3 regions of the Vibrio phycocola genome follow, and region 2 is predicted to be linked to each of the others. Evidence: predicted binding sites of a transcription regulator. Region 2 holds the regulator's gene; each other region holds the start of a gene.
What was found. The regulator PurR, encoded in region 2, represses purine synthesis genes. The targets are predictions, from matches to a motif close to TNANGNAAACGTTTNCNTNA.
Positions count from the first base shown of each region.

Region 1: a site for PurR is predicted at 2,555-2,574, ahead of purL (phosphoribosylformylglycinamidine synthase). Genes of this name have one in related genera too.
Region 3: a site for PurR is predicted at 1,858-1,877, ahead of ACXJY6_RS07490 (phosphoribosylaminoimidazolesuccinocarboxamide synthase). Genes of this name have one in related genera too.

Region 1 is NZ_JBTAMQ010000019.1:28,772-35,474, reverse strand. It holds gene tadA (tRNA adenosine(34) deaminase TadA) at 10-546, shown strand; partial or broken gene mltF (membrane-bound lytic murein transglycosylase MltF) at 1,018-2,419, opposite strand; gene purL (phosphoribosylformylglycinamidine synthase) at 2,705-6,598, shown strand.
Region 2 is NZ_JBTAMQ010000002.1:34,880-41,582, forward strand. It holds gene mukE (chromosome partition protein MukE) at 1-157, opposite strand, end outside; gene mukF (chromosome partition protein MukF) at 138-1,475, opposite strand; gene cmoM (tRNA uridine 5-oxyacetic acid(34) methyltransferase CmoM) at 1,491-2,270, opposite strand; gene elyC (envelope biogenesis factor ElyC) at 2,386-3,192, shown strand; gene purR (HTH-type transcriptional repressor PurR) at 3,308-4,312, shown strand; gene ACXJY6_RS03765 (TfoX/Sxy family DNA transformation protein) at 4,493-5,083, shown strand; gene ACXJY6_RS03770 (alpha/beta fold hydrolase) at 5,092-5,901, opposite strand; gene glgA (glycogen synthase GlgA) at 5,972-6,703, opposite strand, start outside.
Region 3 is NZ_JBTAMQ010000004.1:274,005-280,707, reverse strand. It holds gene ACXJY6_RS07505 (hypothetical protein) at 1-528, shown strand, start outside; gene ACXJY6_RS07500 (hypothetical protein) at 675-875, shown strand; gene ACXJY6_RS07495 (hypothetical protein) at 1,352-1,741, shown strand; gene ACXJY6_RS07490 (phosphoribosylaminoimidazolesuccinocarboxamide synthase) at 1,978-3,081, shown strand; gene ACXJY6_RS07485 (hypothetical protein) at 3,159-3,533, opposite strand; gene ACXJY6_RS07480 (NAD-dependent malic enzyme) at 3,890-5,578, shown strand; gene ACXJY6_RS07475 (SanA/YdcF family protein) at 5,822-6,472, shown strand; gene ACXJY6_RS07470 (DUF2797 domain-containing protein) at 6,611-6,703, shown strand, end outside.

The DNA of each region.
Region 1 (6,703 bases), on a different contig from region 2:
GAGAACATAGTGTCTACAGAGTGTAAAGCGACAGAAGATATCCGTTTTATGCAGCGCGCATTAGAGCTAGCACACCAAGCTGAATTGGAAGGTGAAGTTCCAGTTGGCGCCTTGCTAGTGAAAGATGGCAAGGTGATTGCCGAAGGGTGGAATCAGTCGATCTCAAAGCATGATGCGACAGCGCACGCTGAAATTGATGTGTTGCGCAAAGCTGGACGTGTTCTGGAAAATTATCGTCTAACAGATACCACTCTCTATGTTACCTTGGAGCCTTGTCCAATGTGCGCTGGAGCCTTGCTTCATGGGCGGGTTAAACGCATTGTGTATGGTGCTCCAGACCTAAAAGCAGGCGCGGCAGGAACCGTGATTAACTTGTTTGGTAGTGAGGCTAGTTACCACCATGCTGATATTGTGGGAGGAGTTCTAGAGCAAGAATGCCGAGCGCAACTGCAGGCGTTTTTTAAGCGCCGGCGTAAAGAGAAAAAAGAACAAAAACGTCAGGTCAGAGCGACAACCAACAGCGATGAAAGTAGTAATGAATCCTAGCCATTTTAACTTTGGCTAGGATCATAAGTTCAATTCTCGTCTCTTATTTTGAGTTTTCTGAAGCGGTGCTTTTAGCTTCTTCTTTTGTTTCTTCAACTTTGTCTTGTACTTTTTCTACGGCTTCTTTTTTTTCAGCTTTCTTCGAGTCTGTTTGTGCTGCCGCTTTTTTAGTTGCACTGTCCTTAGTTGCCTTAGCTGTTTTATCTGTTATCTCTTTTTTCTTTGTTTTTTGAGTTGCTTCTGATTTGGGCTTACTAGCATCGGTTGATGCTTTGCTCTCTTTAGCTTTCTCTTCTTTTTCTTGTGACTCAGATGCAGCCGAATCATCTGGGGCTGTAGATGTGCTCTCTGTTTCATTTGTGACTAATGTAACAGAAGCATCTTTCGGGACACTCGTTGCATAAAATGGCGCTACGACAGGAATAACGGCGATATCGTCGGTGTTATTGTCACTGTTACTTTTTTGCTTCTCATCAATATGACCAATAATACTTTGGTAATAGCGACGAATGTTTTCGACATAAGAGAGTGCTTCATCACCCCGAGCAAACCCATATTTCGTTGTGCTGTAATATTTCTTTTTTCGCAAAAGTGGTAAACGTTCTTTTACATCGTTCCATGCATTCGGATCGCCACCCAGTTCCTTAGTTAATTTACGTGCGTCAATCACATGTCCGAGTCCCATATTATATGACGCGAGAGCAAACCACGTTTTTTCGTGATGAGGAACTGAGTCAGGAATCGCTTTAAACATACGGCGGAAATAAGCAACACCACCACGTATTGATTGCTCTGGGTCGAGTCTATCGTCAACACCGACACTTTTCGCTGTAGGAAGTGTCAACATCATAAGGCCTCGAACACCGGTGGGCGATTTTGCTTTGGGATCCCAATGAGATTCTTGATACCCAATTGCTGCAATAAGGCGCCAATCAAATTCATCTGAATACTTTTGGAATAAATCTTGCCATTCTTCAAGTGTTGAATCGAGTGCCCGAATAAAGGCTCTGGTATCAACATAATCAAATGTCCCAATATGCCCAATGTATTTTTCCTCAAGAGAAGCGAGAGAACCTGATTGCTTTAGCTGCCCAAAAAACTCAACCATCATTGCATAAAGGCTTTCATCATCTGACCGACGGATAAACCAAGAAACTGACTGATCTTCGGTTAATTCAAATGCAGGCGCGATGTCAGGGTGTACGCGTTGAGCCAGAGAAATTTCAACAGAGTCTGCCATGGTATAACGCAATGTTCCCAATGAGACTTGCTTTAAAAGATCGTTAACATCGGCGTTACGATCTAGGGCATAACTCAGTTCTGGGTTGCTTTGATGTAATGGCTCTAAGGTCTGTTGAAAATGGCTATTTTCTACGATGCGAAAGATGTCTTTCAATTTATGAGATTCAGCTAATGACTCTTTCTGGATTTTTATAAGGTCGGCCATATTCCGTGGTCTTAATGTGCCTTTTTTATACACCAATTGCTGACTGACATAGTAATAAGCAGGGCCGGGTCTAAATTCCTTGATTCGCTCCGGTGTTTGAATTTGTCCAGCGGCAACGAGATCAATTTCATCATTTTTTAATGCAGGAAAGAGCGAAGAGACTCGATAGATTGGCGTGATTTCAAGTTTAACGCCTAGTTGATTAGCAAACTCACGCGCTAATTCGTAATCTAAACCCGAAGGACCATCGGGACTGATAAAATAAGAGAGTTGATTGTTCAGAGTCCCGACTCGTAATACGCCACGATCTCGTATTTTATCGAGTTCACTTTTGGGCTTTGAGTCAATTTGACACCCTGCTAGAAGCGTGACAATCCCTGCGAGTACAACGAATTTTCTCGCATAGTTTCGAACTATTTTTGTCATCAATTAGTCATCTCGAGGTTAGATTATTATTTTTCAGTATAGAGTCATTCTACTGACAACTATATCTTCGAGCAAATAAAGCTGAAAAACTCGATTTACGTACTGATATTCTGTTGCCACTGTTTTCAAAAAAAATGACGCAAACGGTTGCGTTGGGTGTTACATCACACTCGCAATTCCTTTATAATGCGCCCCAAATCCGAGATGAGATTGGAATGAAGCCTTGGCTGCCGTTAAAGTCATTCCAATGTCACCTTAATCAACATTAAATAGAGACCTAAGCACATGAGAATTTTGCGCGGTTCCCCAGCTCTTTCAGAGTTTCGTATTAACAAACTTCTTGAACTTTGTCGTGAACAAAGCTTACCCGTTACTGGTATCTATGCAGAATTTATGCATTTTGCCGATCTTACGGCTGAGCTTACTAGTCAAGAGTTAGACAAGCTTGAAAAGTTACTGACTTATGGACCGAAGATTGAAAGCCATCAACCAGAAGGTTTACTGCTTCTTGCGACACCGCGTCCTGGGACTATTTCCCCTTGGTCTTCTAAATCATCTGATATCGCTCACAATTGTGGCTTGGCTAGTGTAAAGCGTCTAGAACGTGGTACTGCTTACTATATAGAAAGTGCTTCTGAGTTAACTCAAGCGCAAGTTGAAGCGGTAAAAGCCTTAATTCATGACCGTATGATGGAAACCGTGTTTACGGATATGGAAGCAGCATCGGCACTGTTTACCGTTGCAGAGCCTGCGCCGTTTACACCAGTGGATATTCTTGCCGGTGGCCGTGAAGCACTTGAAGAAGCGAACGTCGCTTTGGGTTTGGCGCTTGCTGAAGATGAAATTGATTATCTTGTGACCAGCTTTACAACTTTAGGTCGTAACCCTACCGATATTGAGTTGATGATGTTTGCTCAAGCGAACTCAGAGCACTGTCGACATAAAATCTTTAATGCAGATTGGACGATAGACGGTGTCGACCAGCCAAAATCGCTATTTAAGATGATTAAGAATACGTTCGAAAATACGCCAGATTATGTGTTGTCTGCGTATAAAGATAATGCAGCTGTTATGACTGGTTCGAAAGTTGGGCGCTTCTTTGCTGACCCTGATTCTCGTCAATATACTTATCATCAAGAGCCAGCCCATATCTTGATGAAGGTGGAAACACATAACCACCCAACAGCGATCTCTCCATGGCCAGGTGCTGCGACCGGTAGTGGTGGTGAAATTCGTGACGAAGGCGCAACCGGAATTGGTGGTAAACCGAAAGCAGGTTTGGTTGGATTCTCTGTATCGAACTTGCGTATTCCTGGATTTGAACAACCATGGGAAACTGATTTTGGTAAACCCGGTCGAATCGTCAATGCGTTAGACATTATGCTGGAAGGGCCATTAGGTGGCGCTGCATTTAACAACGAATTTGGTCGTCCTAACTTGCTTGGTTATTTCCGTACTTACGAAGAAAAAGTCACCTCACATGCAGGTGAAGAAGTTCGTGGCTACCATAAGCCAATCATGATTGCCGGTGGTTTAGGTAACATTCGTGAAGAGCACGTAGAGAAAAAAGAAATCCCAGTTGGTGCTAGCCTGATTGTATTGGGCGGTCCAGCGATGAACATCGGCCTTGGTGGCGGTGCAGCCTCTTCAATGGCTTCTGGTCAATCTGCAGAAAACCTAGATTTTGCTTCAGTACAGCGTGAAAACCCAGAAATGGAACGTCGTTGTCAGGAAGTGATCGACCGTTGTTGGCAGCTTGGCGACGATAACCCAATCGCCTTTATTCACGATGTCGGTGCTGGTGGTATTTCTAACGCATTACCTGAATTGGTGAACGATGGTGAGCGTGGTGGTAAATTCCAATTACGCGATGTACCTAATGATGAGCCGGGTATGAGCCCTCTTGAAATTTGGTGTAACGAGTCGCAAGAGCGTTATGTTATGGCTGTCGCACCAGAAAATATGCCAGTGTTTGATGCTATTTGCCAGCGCGAGCGCACACCTTATGCCGTGGTAGGTACGGCCACAGAAGAGCGTCATTTATCGTTAGATGATTCGCACTTCGATAATCGTCCTATCGATATGCCGTTAGATATTCTGTTAGGCAAGCCGCCGAAAATGCATCGTGATGCGACGACATTAAAAGTGCAAGGTAGTGAGCTAGAGCGTTCAGGAATTGAGTTGAATGATGCGGTTGATCGTGTTCTTCGTTTACCAGCTGTTGCTGAAAAAACCTTCTTGATTACCATCGGTGACCGCTCGGTAACCGGGCTTGTCGCTCGTGACCAAATGGTAGGCCCTTGGCAAGTGCCTGTGGCGAACTGTGCTGTGACCGCGGCGAGTTTTGATACTTACCATGGTGAAGCGATGTCGATGGGTGAACGTACACCTGTTGCATTATTAGACTTTGGTGCGTCAGCTCGTTTGGCGGTTGCAGAGTCATTAACCAATATTGCGGCGACCGAAATTGGTGATATTAAACATATCAAACTCTCTGCAAACTGGATGTCTCCAGCGGGTCACCCAGGTGAAGATGCGGGTTTGTACGAAGCGGTAAAAGCCGTTGGTGAAGAGCTATGTCCTGCACTTGGGCTTTCCATCCCGGTAGGTAAAGACTCGATGTCGATGAAGACCAAGTGGGAAGAGAACGGTGAACAAAAAGAAGTTACGTCTCCGCTTTCTTTGGTTATTACGGCATTTGCGCGCGTGGAAGATGTTCGTAAAACGGTCACGCCACAGCTTCGCACCGATAAAGGTGATTCGAGCTTAATAGCCATTGATCTTGGTAACGGCAAAAATCGTTTAGGTGCGACAGCACTTGCTCAAGTATACAAACAGCTTGGTGATAAACCCGCTGATGTCGATAGTGCTGAACAGTTAAAAGGCTTCTACGATGCAATTCAAGCATTGGTGACTCAAGACAAACTTGTTGCTTATCACGATAAAGGCGACGGTGGTTTGTTCGTAACATTGGCTGAAATGGCTTTTGCCGGTCACTGTGGTGTTAATGTAGCGATTGATGCATTCGGTGATGATGCATTAGCGGCTCTGTTCAATGAAGAATTGGGCGCGGTTGTTCAAGTTGCTAACAGCGATGTGGATACGGTTCTTTCCGTATTGGCGGATAACGGCTTAGCGGCATGTTCACATGTTATCGGTTCGGTTGCAGCAAGCGATTCGATCGTGATTACGCAAAATGGTGTAACGATTCTTGAGCGTAATCGTACTGAGCTTCGTACTATCTGGGCAGAAACAACGCACAAGATGCAAGGTTTACGTGATAATCCAGCGTGTGCAGACCAAGAGTTTGAAGCGAAGAAAGATAACTCAGACCCAGGTTTGAACGTCAGTTTGAGCTTTGATGTCAATGAAGATATTGCGGCGCCATATATTGCCAAAGGCGCGAAGCCGAAAATGGCGATATTACGTGAGCAAGGTGTTAACTCTCACGTTGAAATGGCAGCGGCATTTGATCGCTCTGGCTTTGAAGCCGTTGATATTCACATGAGTGATATTCTTACTGGCCAAGCGGCATTAGATGAGTACCAAGGCTTAGTGGCTTGTGGTGGCTTCTCGTATGGTGATGTATTGGGTGCAGGTGAAGGTTGGGCGAAATCAGTATTGTTTAATGCTCAAGCTCGCGATCAGTTCGAAGCATTCTTCAACCGCCAAGATACGTTCTCTTTGGGTGTGTGTAACGGTTGTCAGATGTTATCAAACCTAAAAGAGCTGATTCCAGGAGCTGACCTATGGCCTCGTTTCGTACGCAATGAATCAGAGCGTTTTGAAGCACGCTTCAGCCTTGTTGAAGTACAGAAGTCAGATTCTATCTTCTTCAATGAAATGGCGGGTTCTCGCATGCCAATCGCTGTCTCCCACGGTGAAGGCCGCGTTGAGGTTCGTGATGATGCTCATCTATCGTCTATCGAACAATCAGGTACGGTTGCACTTCGTTATGTCGATAACCTTGGTAACGCGACTCAGCAATATCCAAACAACCCGAATGGTTCACCAAATGCAATCACTGGCTTAACTACAGCTGATGGTCGTGTGACGATTATGATGCCGCACCCTGAGCGTGTATTCCGCACGGTTGCAAACTCGTGGCACCCAGATTCATGGGGTGAAAACGGCGCTTGGATGCGTATGTTCCAAAACGCACGCAAAAATGTGGGTTAATCGCTAATCAGCGTATTTTGGAAGATGGTATAGCGTAAAAAAGAAGGCCTGACAGAAATGTTAGGCCTTCTTACTATTTGTACTGAAGATGATTTTACAACGAAT
Region 2 (6,703 bases):
CATGTTCAAAATCGGAAAGAAATGCGTGATTGTCTAAGTCTTCATTTCCAATGTGACGTCCGGCTCGAAGCAAACTGTCTAATGCTGGAAATAGTGGATTAGAAATTGCTTTCGCCAGTTGTTCCGGCATATATTCGTTAGTATCTGTCGATAACATTTGCTTGTACCTTTGCACCGTAATCGTTAATGGCTTGCCAATCAGGCTGTATTGCGCGGTAATCTTGCTCTGAATAACCAAGTCGCACTGCTTGATCAATGACTATACGAGCTAAATCAAAATGTGAAGCGTATGGGTGCGTCGCTAAATAATTTTTCAAAACACTGCCAAGATCGATTGGTCGACCTTCGTCTTTATGAGCCCCTAGTAAGACACCTACATGCTTGGCAATTTCTTGGTTAACTTCTTGGAACTCTTCATACTCTACTTCCATCGGCACAAGTCCTGTGACTTCTGCTTCTCTAAGTACTAAAGCTTCGTCTCGTAAATCGGTTAACCGTTCAGCATCGGCATAAGTTAAATACCAAGGAGTGTCAAAATATGTCTGAACTGAGTCGCGCAATCGCTGACTGAACGCTCGATTTTGGTCCATATCAATTGCGGTACGAATAAACTTATGTACATGACGATCATAACCAATCCATAAATCAATCGCTTGCTGTCCCCAACTGGTGATGCGATCTAACTTCTGTTGCAATTGATATAACACTTCATCAATAAATTGAAGATCAGATTCACCGTAAGTTAACTCTTGGATATCGAGTATCTGGGCTTGTAGCTCATCTCCTACCGCTTGCAACGTATCTTGTAATTCACGCAACGTCGTCGAGGTTTCCGTAAGTAGCTGTTCACAGTTGTTAATCGCTTCACGCCAATCTTTATTCAATAGATCTGCAATTTGGTCTTTCACATCTTGTTGTTGGTCATCCATTGCACGTTGGTTGAGATCGATTTGATCAAATATCTCACCGACGGAATACTTTAAAATCGCAAAAACGGATTTATACCAATGGCTTGTATCACCACCGTCTTCGGCTGCTTCTTTTGCACGAGCCATCTCGCTCGCAACCATAGAGAGTTGAATTGAAAGCTTTAACTTCGAAAATTCCCGATGACGAACATAATATTCGGTGATACCTAATGCCAAATGAGAAAGACGATAAATACTTGCGCCATCATTAATAGAGCTCGTAAATCGACGTAGCAGACGTTGATTGACAAGATCATTAATCGCATTATTTGCACGGAAACTCGATGCTTCACCCGTTTCACTGAATGAATCGGTTGCGATAGCAAATACATCGTGCAATTCAGCCTCACCTAACTCTTCATCAAACCGCTCATTGCTCAATACCGCAATAGAAATTAGAAAGGCGAGTCGTTCCGTCGATAGATCCAGCATAAAGTCATGCTGTTTGATCCACCCGACCAATTCACTTAACGTCTGTGTATCGGAATCGTGATTCAAATCACTCATCTTTTATCGTAACCCTTAATTTTTTCGCGCCCAGACATGAATGTAACGCCCCATTGAAAGATAAGGCTCTTCACGACATAAACGACGTTCTAGATTGAGTACATCTTCTGACGTGTACTCACCCATATGTTGTTGGTTTCCAATGTAATCACTGAAACACCGAATTCCACTTTTTCCCACAACCTGACAATCGCTGTCTTCAATCCAGCGGTAAACATCACTTGGAATGAGTCCTTTTTGTGGTTGTAATTTAAAACGTTTCTTAAATGGCATTCCATTCAACACGTGAGGAATATTGCCACAAACAACATTCTTGTAAACCAAGCCATGGTGGTTATAAAACATAATCGACACGACGCCACCAGGTTTTAAATGCTGCAATAGTTCTCTTAATACCGTTTGTGGATCTGCTAACCATTCCATTACGGCATGAAACAAAATCAGATCAACCGGAGTATCTAAATGTCGGCTTAGTCTCTGAATAGGAGAATGCACAAAGCGATACTGAGGAAGCAATTGGTTTTTTTCAATCTCCACTTTTGCTAATTCGAGCATTTCACAAGAGAGATCACATAATGTCACTAAATGATTGTTTTTTGCCAACTTTTGTGAAAGTTGTGCCAAACCACCACCTGCGTCTAAAATATGCAGCGGCATTAATTTATCTGGAAATATTGATAAAATTCGTTCAATATCTTCCCAAACAATCTGCTGTCGTATGTCTCCTTTGTCAGAGCCATATATGTTTTTCGCAAATTTGTGTGCAATATCGTCGAAATTACGATCTTCTGTCACGGTAGCTTAAGGTATGATTGGAATACGTGCGGCTATTCTCGCATAGGGACGGTGATTATAAAGAGGAATCTGTTATTTTCATCCTATTTGCTGTTTTTTCGGACAACTGACTTTTATGTTTGAATTAAAAAAGATAATTGCTTCCTTGTTAATGCCTCTGCCCGCAATGCTGATCATTGGCTTTATTGGGCTAATGTTGATTATGTTCACAACCAAAAGGCGCACAGGTTGTTGGTTCGTCCTCTTTTCATTTACGATAATTTTTCTCGCCGCATTCCAACCCGTTTCTAGCCGTTTACTTCTTCCTCTTGAACGCCAATACTCCGCTTTCTTACCTATAGAAGGGCATATTGATTATGTGATGGTGTTAGGCAGTGGTCACGTTGTAGACGATGATCTACCACCAACCTCAGAATTAAGTCGAGCGGGATTAATGAGGTTAACCGAAGGAATTCGTATCATGCGCATGTATCCAGGCTCAAAACTAATCTTATCTGGATACAATGCAGAAACGGAAGTCAGCCACGCAAGAATGCTCGCCAAAGTTGCGCTCGCATTGGGTGTGGTTAAGTCAGATATTGTGTTGCTAGAAGCTGCAAAAAATACACATGAAGAAGCATTCCAAGCCGCTCGCTTTATTGAAGAAAAGAAGCTAGTTGTTGTTACTTCTGCAAGTCATATGCGTCGCGCTATTGTCGAGTTTCACAGTGCTCGGGTTTTCCCAATTCCGGCCCCAACAAATTTTTTAGCCCAGCGAGACATAAAACAAGCGTGGGAAAAATATCTACCTAGAGCACGCTACTTGGAACAAACAGAACGGTATTGGTATGAAACGTTAGGCCTTCTTTGGCATTATGTAAACCAATGGATAGAAAGTGAAAAACAACCTCAAACCGAACAATCTGTAAGTTCATTTTCATAGCTCAACATAAATAACATTTTATTCATCTAATTGATTCAATTAATATAGGCCTAGATTCGTTATATTTAATGTAATTAATTCTTGGTCTTAGAGTTAAATTATCTCAGGAATAATAATGTCAACAATTAAAGATGTAGCTCGATTAGCTGGCGTATCAACCACAACCGTTTCTCACGTAATCAATAAAACGCGTTTTGTTGCTGAAGCGACACAAGAGAAAGTGAATACGGCAGTTAAAGAGTTGAAATACTCACCAAGTGCCGTTGCTCGAAGCCTCAAATGTAACTCAACTCAAACAATTGGGATGCTAGTCACTCAATCGACCAACCCATTTTTTTCTGAAGTTATCGATGGAGTCGAAAATTACTGCTACCGTCAAGGCTATACATTAATCCTATGTAACACAGGTGGGATATACGAAAAGCAACGCGACTACATTCGTATGTTGGCTGAAAAACGTGTCGATGGGATCTTAGTCATGTGTTCTGACCTCACGGAAGAGCTCTTAGTGATGCTCGACAGCTACAGTGAGGTTCCTAAAGTAATCATGGACTGGGGGCCAGAGAGCTCACAATCAGATAAAATTATTGATAATTCGGAAGAAGGTGGATACTTAGCAACCCGTTATTTGATTAAACATGGTCATAGAGACATCGCATGTCTTAGTGGACACTTAAATAAAGCCGCCTGTAAAGAGCGTATTATAGGCTTTCGCCGCGCAATGAACGAAGCCAATCTTGCGATTAATGAAGACTGGATTCTAGAAGGCAACTTTGAATGTGACACCGCTGTTTTAGCCGCCGACAGCATTATTGCAATGGATACTAAACCCACCGCGGTTTTTTGTTTTAACGATACAATGGCATTAGGTCTAATGAGCCGATTACAGCAAAAAGGAATTCGAATACCCGAAGACATTTCAGTAATTGGTTATGACAATATTGAAATCTCTGAATACTTTTCTCCACCGTTAACCACAATTCATCAGCCTAAACGTCGCGTCGGAAAAAATGCGTTTGAAATCTTACTCCAGCGTATAAAAAACAAGCAACATGAACGACGCGTTTTCGAAATGCATCCAGAAATTGTTGAACGCTTTTCAGTAAAGAAACTTGACTAAGTGTATTAAAGATAAGAAATAAATAATTTTCTCATCTCTTGATATTTATTCTTATATTCAATATTGCTCTATCCCATTCTATGAACTAAAATCACATTATTACTTGGTCAAACTATAATCAAAAAGCCTTGTAAAAGCTCAACACAATACTCAGAAGCTAGGAATATAGAAGATTGCGATATGGATAAACCAATACTGAAAGATTCGATGCACCTTTTTGAGACTCTCGGCTCAATCACTTCTCGCTCCATGTTTGGTGGTTTTGGAATATTTGCTAACGGCGTTATGTTTGCTCTTGTTGTACAGAACAGACTCCATATTAGAGCAGATAAGTTAACACTAGACGATTTTAAATCTCGAGGGTATAAGCCATACTCTTATGCAAAACGCGGTTTCCCAGTCGTCACTAAATATTACGCCCTCGACGATAATTGTTGGAATAACCCTGAAGACGTATTTACACTCGGCAAAAATGCTTTTGACTTTGCCATCAGCGAAAAGCAGACTCAATTAACAAAAAAGCCACAACGGATAAAAGACCTACCCAATTTACGTCTGACCACAGAAAGGATGTTAAAAAAGGCTGGCATTAATTCTGTAGAAGACCTCATCACCGAAGGCGCATTAAATGCTTATAAAGCTATCAAAGAGTCGCATGCTAGCTCTTCTATATCTTTAGAGCTACTGTGGTCACTAGAAGGGGCGATAGAAGGCAAACATTGGTCAGTTATCCCTCAATCGCGTCGCGATGAACTGCTAAACAAACTATAGACTTGAAACTACGCACCATACTTTTGTTGGTGCTTTTTTATAAACCCTATTGAGTGCGTGTTGAAGAGCTCTGGTGATTCAACATTGCACACATGGCCGCAATTAGGTATCAAGCGTAATTCACTTAACGAGTGCCCAGCAACCATCTCTCTCACGGGTTGAATAAACATATAATCTAACTCCCCCATCACATATAGCGTAGGAATAGCGGCTTCTCTCTCACGAAAATAGCGCATTAAAGGATTCACTTCCGCTGTTAAGGTAAACCAACGTTTAAATTCTTTTTGACACAACTTTGTTGCTTCTCGTGCAAATAAGTTACGTGACTCTTTTTGAGCGACTTGAGGCATAATTATGTAGCCAAATAAACGATACAACCACATGTACGGAATGATATGTTTACTCGCATGGCCTATAGAGACTAATATTTGTGAGCGCGTATCAAATCGAGTAATAGCACCACCTAATATCATAGTATTTACGCGGCTTTCAGCCAGTTCTGCAATTGTACGTACTATAATGGTTCCCAAAGACATACCTACAAAGTGCGCACGTTCAATATCCAAATGATCGAGTACTTTAATGACATCTTTACTTACAGATTTAAAAGTATACTTATCATGAAGCCAGTCTTTGAATAGTTGATTAGAGCGGCCATGGCCACGGAGATCTATCAGTAGTAAATTAAAGTGCTTTTTATATTCTTTGATCTGCTTAAACCAGATCGACGAACTCCCACCCGCACCATGAATGAACACAACCCATTCTTCAGATGTGGAGTGAGGATAAACCTTATGAAAAAGAATATCGTTCGACATTTACTCAACTTTTCGCAATATATTTAATTAAACATTAACACAAAAAAAGCGCCGAAGCGCTTTTTATCTATTATAGATTTTGTAACGCTTTATGGTACATCTTTATATATTCATGTGCAGATTCATGCCAACTGAAATCTTTACGCATCGCTCTCTGCTGCATCTCCAAAAAGGTGCTAGGTTGCTGAAGATAAACCAATAGCGCTCTCTGCATGCTAATTAAAAGTGCTTCAGGGGAAGGATCGATAAAACCAAAACCGGTCGCATTATCCGAATCTTTATCATAATCGATAACGGTATCTTTCAGACCACCAACTTCTCGAACAATGGGTAGTGTTCCATAAGCCATACTGTAGATTTGATTCAATCCGCACGCCTCAAATTCTGATGGCATAACAAAGAAATCAGATGCAGCTTCAACGAGATGAGCAAATCGATTGCTATAAGCATCAACAAACATAAATTTTTGCGGATACTTAGAAACCAATTGATGTAATGTATTTGCGACATCTGGTTCCCCCGTACCAACAATAATAAATTGAACATCATTACGTAAAAATTGCTCTAGAATGGGAAGTAGATAATGAAAGCCTTTTTGATGAGTCAATCGACAAACCATGCCGAATAATGGCACATCACGAACAGGGAGACGCAACTCCTCTTGTAAAGTACTCTTAGATTCCGCCTTACCTTGTTGCAACGACTCAGTTTCACAATCGTAATTTAAAGGTAAGAATTCATCTGTTTTTGGATTCCACTCAGAATAATCACAACCATTCACGATCCCATATAAGTCCTTAGT
Region 3 (6,703 bases), on a different contig from region 2:
CTATCGCTGAACTCAGAAGAAACGGATAAGAAAACTGGCGATCCTATTAATCAAACAAATGGCATCGCCCATACTGATATCATAACCATTAGTGCAATTGCGATATTCGCTCTTATAACTGGTTCACTAAAGATTCGCAGTAGAAAAAAACGAATTAAACAAACGGGTCAGCAAAGACAAAAACAAGATGATCTATCAAAACAGCTAAAATCAAGCCAACGTACTGTTGAAAGACAAAAACAACAAATGTCTAAGATAGTTAAGCAATACAAAAAGCTACAACAAAGCCAAGATAAAAAACCGTCAGCTAATCAACAGCAATTGGAACATGCCTGTGTTCTATTTGGATGCAGCTCTAAAGCTATCCCCGATGAAAAGCAATTAAAACTGCGTTATCGCCAGTTAAGTAAAATCTATCACCCCGACGCAGGCGGAACCGATTCAGCAATGACGAATCTAAACCACTCCCTTAAACTGCTCGTTACGCTTAAAAAAGCACAACAAGCACGCAAGTCTAGGATTCAATAAACAGAATTAAATTGAGTCAGTCCACTATATAAATAGACATTAGTCACACTTAATGGGCTAGATTTAACTAATTGTTAACATCTGTGTAATAATTAACTGCATTAATATGTCTTACAATATAACTAGTAATATTTGGGAGAAATTTAATGTTTACTATCGAAGGTGTTTGCGACTGGTGCAATCAACCTAACTATTTAACAAAGCATCATTATGTCGATGGAAAGTGTCACCACTCATGTGAAGATTGTAATGAACTTGCTCGCTTGGATGTCCGCCAATTTAATCTAGCTGAACTTGCAGCATTGCAACGCTTTCCCAACGAAAACAATTTAGCGCGTCACGCCTAATACAATTAATCCTCATCAATAGTATGCAATCGAATGAGCTCCCTACTCATCGATTTAATGCAAGAACTCGCAAAACAGATTACTGTGTCCAATCCAACGATAATTCATCTGTTTTGCTGTAGTTGAAGCTTTGCTCGATTGCACAAACGACTTGTCATAGAACGTAATAGTCCTATTCCTACAGATATCCCTGCTGACCTCTCAACACTCCTATCGTAGATCCAGTTTCGTTGGCTATGAATATTCCGCTATGGATACCAAATCCTAAAAACATCTGTATTATCATAAATATATACCCCTATGTTCTCCTTAAGTTCCATCCTATATCACATCTCATTTTCTTAATTTGACTATTTTTGTAGCACATATATAGAACTCAATCACATTTATGTTTGCAAAATGAACAATTTTTACTTGATCAGTACTGCGGAAAATAATACTGTATAGGCATACAGCATGTACAGGGAAACAGTATTATGATTTTTAACACAGTAAATTCTATTGAAAACAATGACCATCTATTTCTCTCTTCAGAAAGCCGAGTTAACTTATATGGTGTCAATGATCAATTAAGCGAACTGGCGCACCTTCCACAATGGATTATGTTTACATCGCAATGCCCACGTCATCACATTGTCGAAGTATCGACTGATCAATCTTGGAGTAGCAAAGTGATTCATTTAATGCCTTCTCGCCAGTTTTCCGAATCAGATGTCGTTGAAAAAGCCATCTACTCCGGTAATGCCAGTGCTATCGTTGCCTCAAACCAAATTCCTGTAGAACAACAATCTCGTTTATATATCCTGGCCGAAATCCATGACTGTCAATTGTTTTTCATCAATACGAGAAGCACTCTACTTCACTAATTGATGCCTCGTTGTACTGTTGTTAGCGAAAACATCCTTGTTTTCGCTTAAATTTTTTCTTTTTAAGTACTCTACGTTTTTGTTATTCTCTAATCTAAAATCTCGGCCAAATAAAATTAAGCAATCGTTTGCTTTTTAGATGGCGTATCACTCAAGTTCTGGTATTATTCGCTCAGCAATTTTTTATCCAATAACCCATCTCTATGTGGCGTTTTATAAATGATAGGAATGTCTTAATGAGCCTTGCAGATCAAGTTCTTGCCGTCAACGATGACCTCCCAATTCGAACTCACCTCCCAGTACATAGCGGTAAAGTCCGTTCTGTTTATTGGCTTACCGAAGAAGATAGTAAGCGTCTGATTCTCGAAAAAGGTTACGATGTTGCGTCGGATGCACCTTTGGCTATTATGGTGATCAGTGATCGCCTTTCGGCTTTCGATTGCGTATGGCATGCTGAAGGCGGCCTTAAAGGTGTTCCAGGTAAAGGAGCGGCGCTTAACGCTATTTCCAATCATTGGTTCCAATTATTTAAAGATAACGGGCTAGCAGATAGTCATATCTTAGATATCCCTCACCCATTTGTCTGGATCGTACAGAAAGCCAAACCTGTAATGATTGAAGCAATTTGTCGTAAGTACATTACTGGCTCAATGTGGCGTGCGTATGAGAAAGGCGAACGTGAATTTTGTGGTATTCAATTACCGGAAGGGTTAGGAAAAGACAAAGAACTACCTGAACTTATTATGACGCCTTCCACAAAAGGAATATTAAAAGGAATTCCTGGGGTTCCGGAAGCGGATGATGTCAACATCACTAAAGCCAACATTGAAGAGAATTTCGCCGCATTTAATTTCAGCACCAAAGACGACATTGCTCAATATGAAGTACTGCTTTCGCAAGGTTTTGACGTGATTAGCAACGCATTAGCGCAAATCGGACAAATCTTTGTTGATACCAAGTTCGAATTTGGTTATGTCACTAATGCTAAAGGCCAAGAAAAACTGATTTACATGGACGAAGTTGGTACGCCAGATTCATCACGCTTATGGGACGAAGCAGCCTACAACAAAGGCAAAATAGTGGAGAATTCAAAAGAAGGCTTCCGCCAATTCTTATTGAACCATTTCCCAGACCCAGATATTTTGCTTAATAAAGAGCGTATGCCTGAACGCGAAGCGCTTGCTAAAGACAATGAACTACCACTTGAAGCAATGATGAATGTCTCTAAAACCTACATTGAAATTGCTGAAAAAGTGATAGGAAAACCATTACATCTGAGTGAAAACCCTAAACAGGAAATTATTGATGTACTCAGAACCCAATATGGTTTGATCGACTAATCAGAATTATCACATCAAAAAGGGACTTCATTTGAAGTCCCTTTTGCAATTTTAGCCCAGAAAAAGCAAGAAAGCTTCTATAACAACATCACCAAAAATTCTTCTGGAGCAATAATGATCAAATTCGCATTTGCTTGCTGTTCGATCAATGTTCGCTGTTCCATAGGTATCTGATACGGCATTTTCAAACGAAAACAACTAATACCCAGCACCCTAGCCAGCTCCACCAGCACTATGATATTCGACTCATCGCTATGCTGAGATGACAAGCGATTCATCGCGGCATCCCAAAGCTTTTGTTCAGCGGTTTTATCCAACTCCTGATTTGGATTATTCCCGACTGATGGCCACTTAAATCCAAAGAGTTCAACAAAAGTCCAATGATGATTGCTACTTTCTCCAAGAAAGTTGGTGTAATCAAATTCGATATTCATTGCTGCTGAATTATTCATCTCGCCTCCCCGTCATGTCATACCATGATGATCTGACTATTAATGAACCAAGTTAATATAGCAATGGAATATAAAAAAACGGTCTTTTATAGCCTCGAGATATATTAAATGGCTATATAAAAAACAAAATCGCAACAGTTATCGAACATCTCATTCATCATAGGTGTCTAGTTGATTAATATTTTCAACCATGAATTAAGTCCTGTTTAATCATCAGTCAATTTAAAAAACTAAAACATTTGTTATGCAAATGTAACTCGGTTCCAACAACTTATACCTTTCCTTTCTATTTACATAACATAAGCCGCCAATTACACTTTATTCGTATCCTTCAAATATCGACTAATAGGTTTAACATGAATCATGACAAACGCCCGCTATATATCCCCTATGCCGGAACGGCACTACTCAGTACGCCACTTCTTAATAAAGGGGCCGCATTCACTACTGATGAGCGCCGTTCGTTCAACCTCGAAGGACTGTTACCCGAAATTACCGAAACAATTGAAGAGCAAGTTGACCGCGCATACCGTCAATATTGCAGCTTTGATAGTGACATGGATAAGCATATCTACTTACGTAATATTCAAGATACTAATGAAACGCTCTATTACCGGTTAGTACAAAACCATGTTACTGAAATGATGCCTATCATCTACACACCAACTGTGGGCGCAGCATGTGAGAACTTCTCCAATATTTACCGTCGCGGGCGTGGCGTTTTTATCTCCTACCCTAACCGAGATAGAATTGATGATTTATTAAATAATGCCTCTAACCAAAACGTAAAAATTATTGTGGTAACCGATGGTGAACGTATCCTAGGGCTTGGCGATCAAGGCATCGGTGGTATGGGTATCCCAATAGGCAAGTTGTCACTCTACACCGCCTGTGGAGGTATCAGCCCTGCTTATACTTTGCCTATCGTATTAGATGTTGGTACCAATAACCCACAGCGTTTAGATGACCCTATGTATATGGGGTGGCGAAACACTCGGATCACCGGAGAAGAGTACAACGAATTCGTCGAAGAATTTATCCAAGCAGTATTGCGCCGCTGGCCTGACGTTCTAATACAGTTTGAAGATTTTGCTCAAATCAATGCGATGCCCTTGCTTGAGCGCTATAAAGATAGAATTTGTTGCTTCAATGATGACATTCAGGGAACAGCCGCGATCACAGTCGGATCTTTAATGGCGGCATGTAAAGCTGCCGGAAGCCAACTGTCAAAGCAAAGAATTACCTTTCTCGGTGCGGGCTCTGCTGGTTGTGGTATCGCTGAAGCAATTATTGCACAGATGGTATCTGAAGGAATTAGCGATGAACAAGCGCGCTCTCAAGTTTATATGGTCGACCGTTGGGGTTTACTCCAAGAGGGAATGCCAAACTTACTGGATTTCCAACAACGCTTAGTCCAGAAAAAAGAAAGCACTCAAAACTGGCACACTGAAGGGAATGGTTTTTCATTACTCGACGTCGTTAGAGAAGCAAAACCGACTGTCCTAATCGGCGTTTCTGGTGCCCCGGGACTGTTTAGCGAAGATGTAATCAAAGAGATGCACAAACACTGTTCGAGACCCATTGTGTTCCCATTATCGAACCCGACTAGCCGAGTTGAAGGTACGCCGAACAATATTCTCAACTGGACCCATGGCGAAGCTCTGGTTGCAACAGGAAGTCCTTTTTCTCCAGTACAAGTTGGCGATAAAACTTTTGAAATTGCTCAATGTAATAACAGCTATATTTTCCCTGGGATCGGTTTGGGTGTTTTGGCGTCTAACGCCACGCGTGTCACAACTGAAATGCTAATGGAATCCAGTCGAGCGCTTGCAGAATGTTCACCGCTAGCCATTACCGGCGATGGTTCATTACTACCACCTCTAGAAGAGATTCACACAGTATCAAAGAAAATAGCACTTGCCGTAGGCTTAAAAGCGATTGAACAGCAAGTCGCACCAGAAATTAGTGAAGAAGCACTGGAACGAGCTATTGAGGTTAACTTTTGGAAGCCAGAATATCGGAGCTACAAACGAACAGCCTATTAATTAGATCTAACTCTCTTAACCTATTCTAACCATCGCTGTCCTGAGCGATATCTCTGCGACCTCTCAACAAGAGGTCGCTGTGCTTTGAGCAATATCATAGAAATGTGTACCTTATTAATTCCGAACGCCAAAACAACTGAATCGAGATATGATGTTTGCTATTGTAATATCTAATAGACTCATATTAATTTATTAGACCGGAAGTTTTGCCAGTAGATGGGAATTAAGATTAATGTATATCGAATGAAGCAGTGGTTATCTATGACTATTATGGCTTTATTGATAACGCTAGCCTTGATCATTGGAATCGACCGTTGGGTAAGCTATAAAACCCAATCCAATATTCTTACATCTGAAATTCACACTCCACATTACGACGTTGCAGTTGTGCTTGGTACTAGTAAGTACTTAGGGAAAACGCTCAATTCCTACTACACACATCGTATTGATGCAGCGATCAGGCTCTATAATCAACACAAAGTCAGTAACTTTCTCTTGAGTGGCGATAATGCCCATCGGTCCTACAATGAACCTTGGACAATGAAACGGGATTTGCTTCGAGCGGGCGTCCCGGAAGAACATATTTATCTCGATTACGCTGGATTTAGTACTTTAGATTCCATTGTAAGAGCGCGCCGTATTTTCGATAGCGACCATTTCCTCATTATCACTCAAGGTTTTCATTGCGAGCGTGCGTTGTTCATTGCTCAATATCATCAAATCGATGCTACTTGTCTCGCGGTACCCGGCCCTGAAGGCTATTCAGGTCGGTATGTTCGGATGCGAGAAGTATTAGCTCGGGTTAAAGCCGTTCTCGATCTCTACGTCCTCAAGTCTGAACCTAAATTTCTAGGGCCAAAGGAACCGATTTTGCTCGATAAAACGTCTGAATAACCCTCAATTTCTGAGCCAACGATTCAATATCTTTCCATTTTCTTGAAGTATTCATTATTTGCTTATGCCCATGGAGATGACAACCTTCCATTAGGATGATAACGTCTAGCGAAAATAGATAATAATTAGAGTAATGTCATGTCGAATCAAGCAACTGGCGTATTAAGTAAAATGCGCGCAAACCTCTCTGAAACTACAGATTATTTCTTGCCGATTGGGGAACAGGAAATT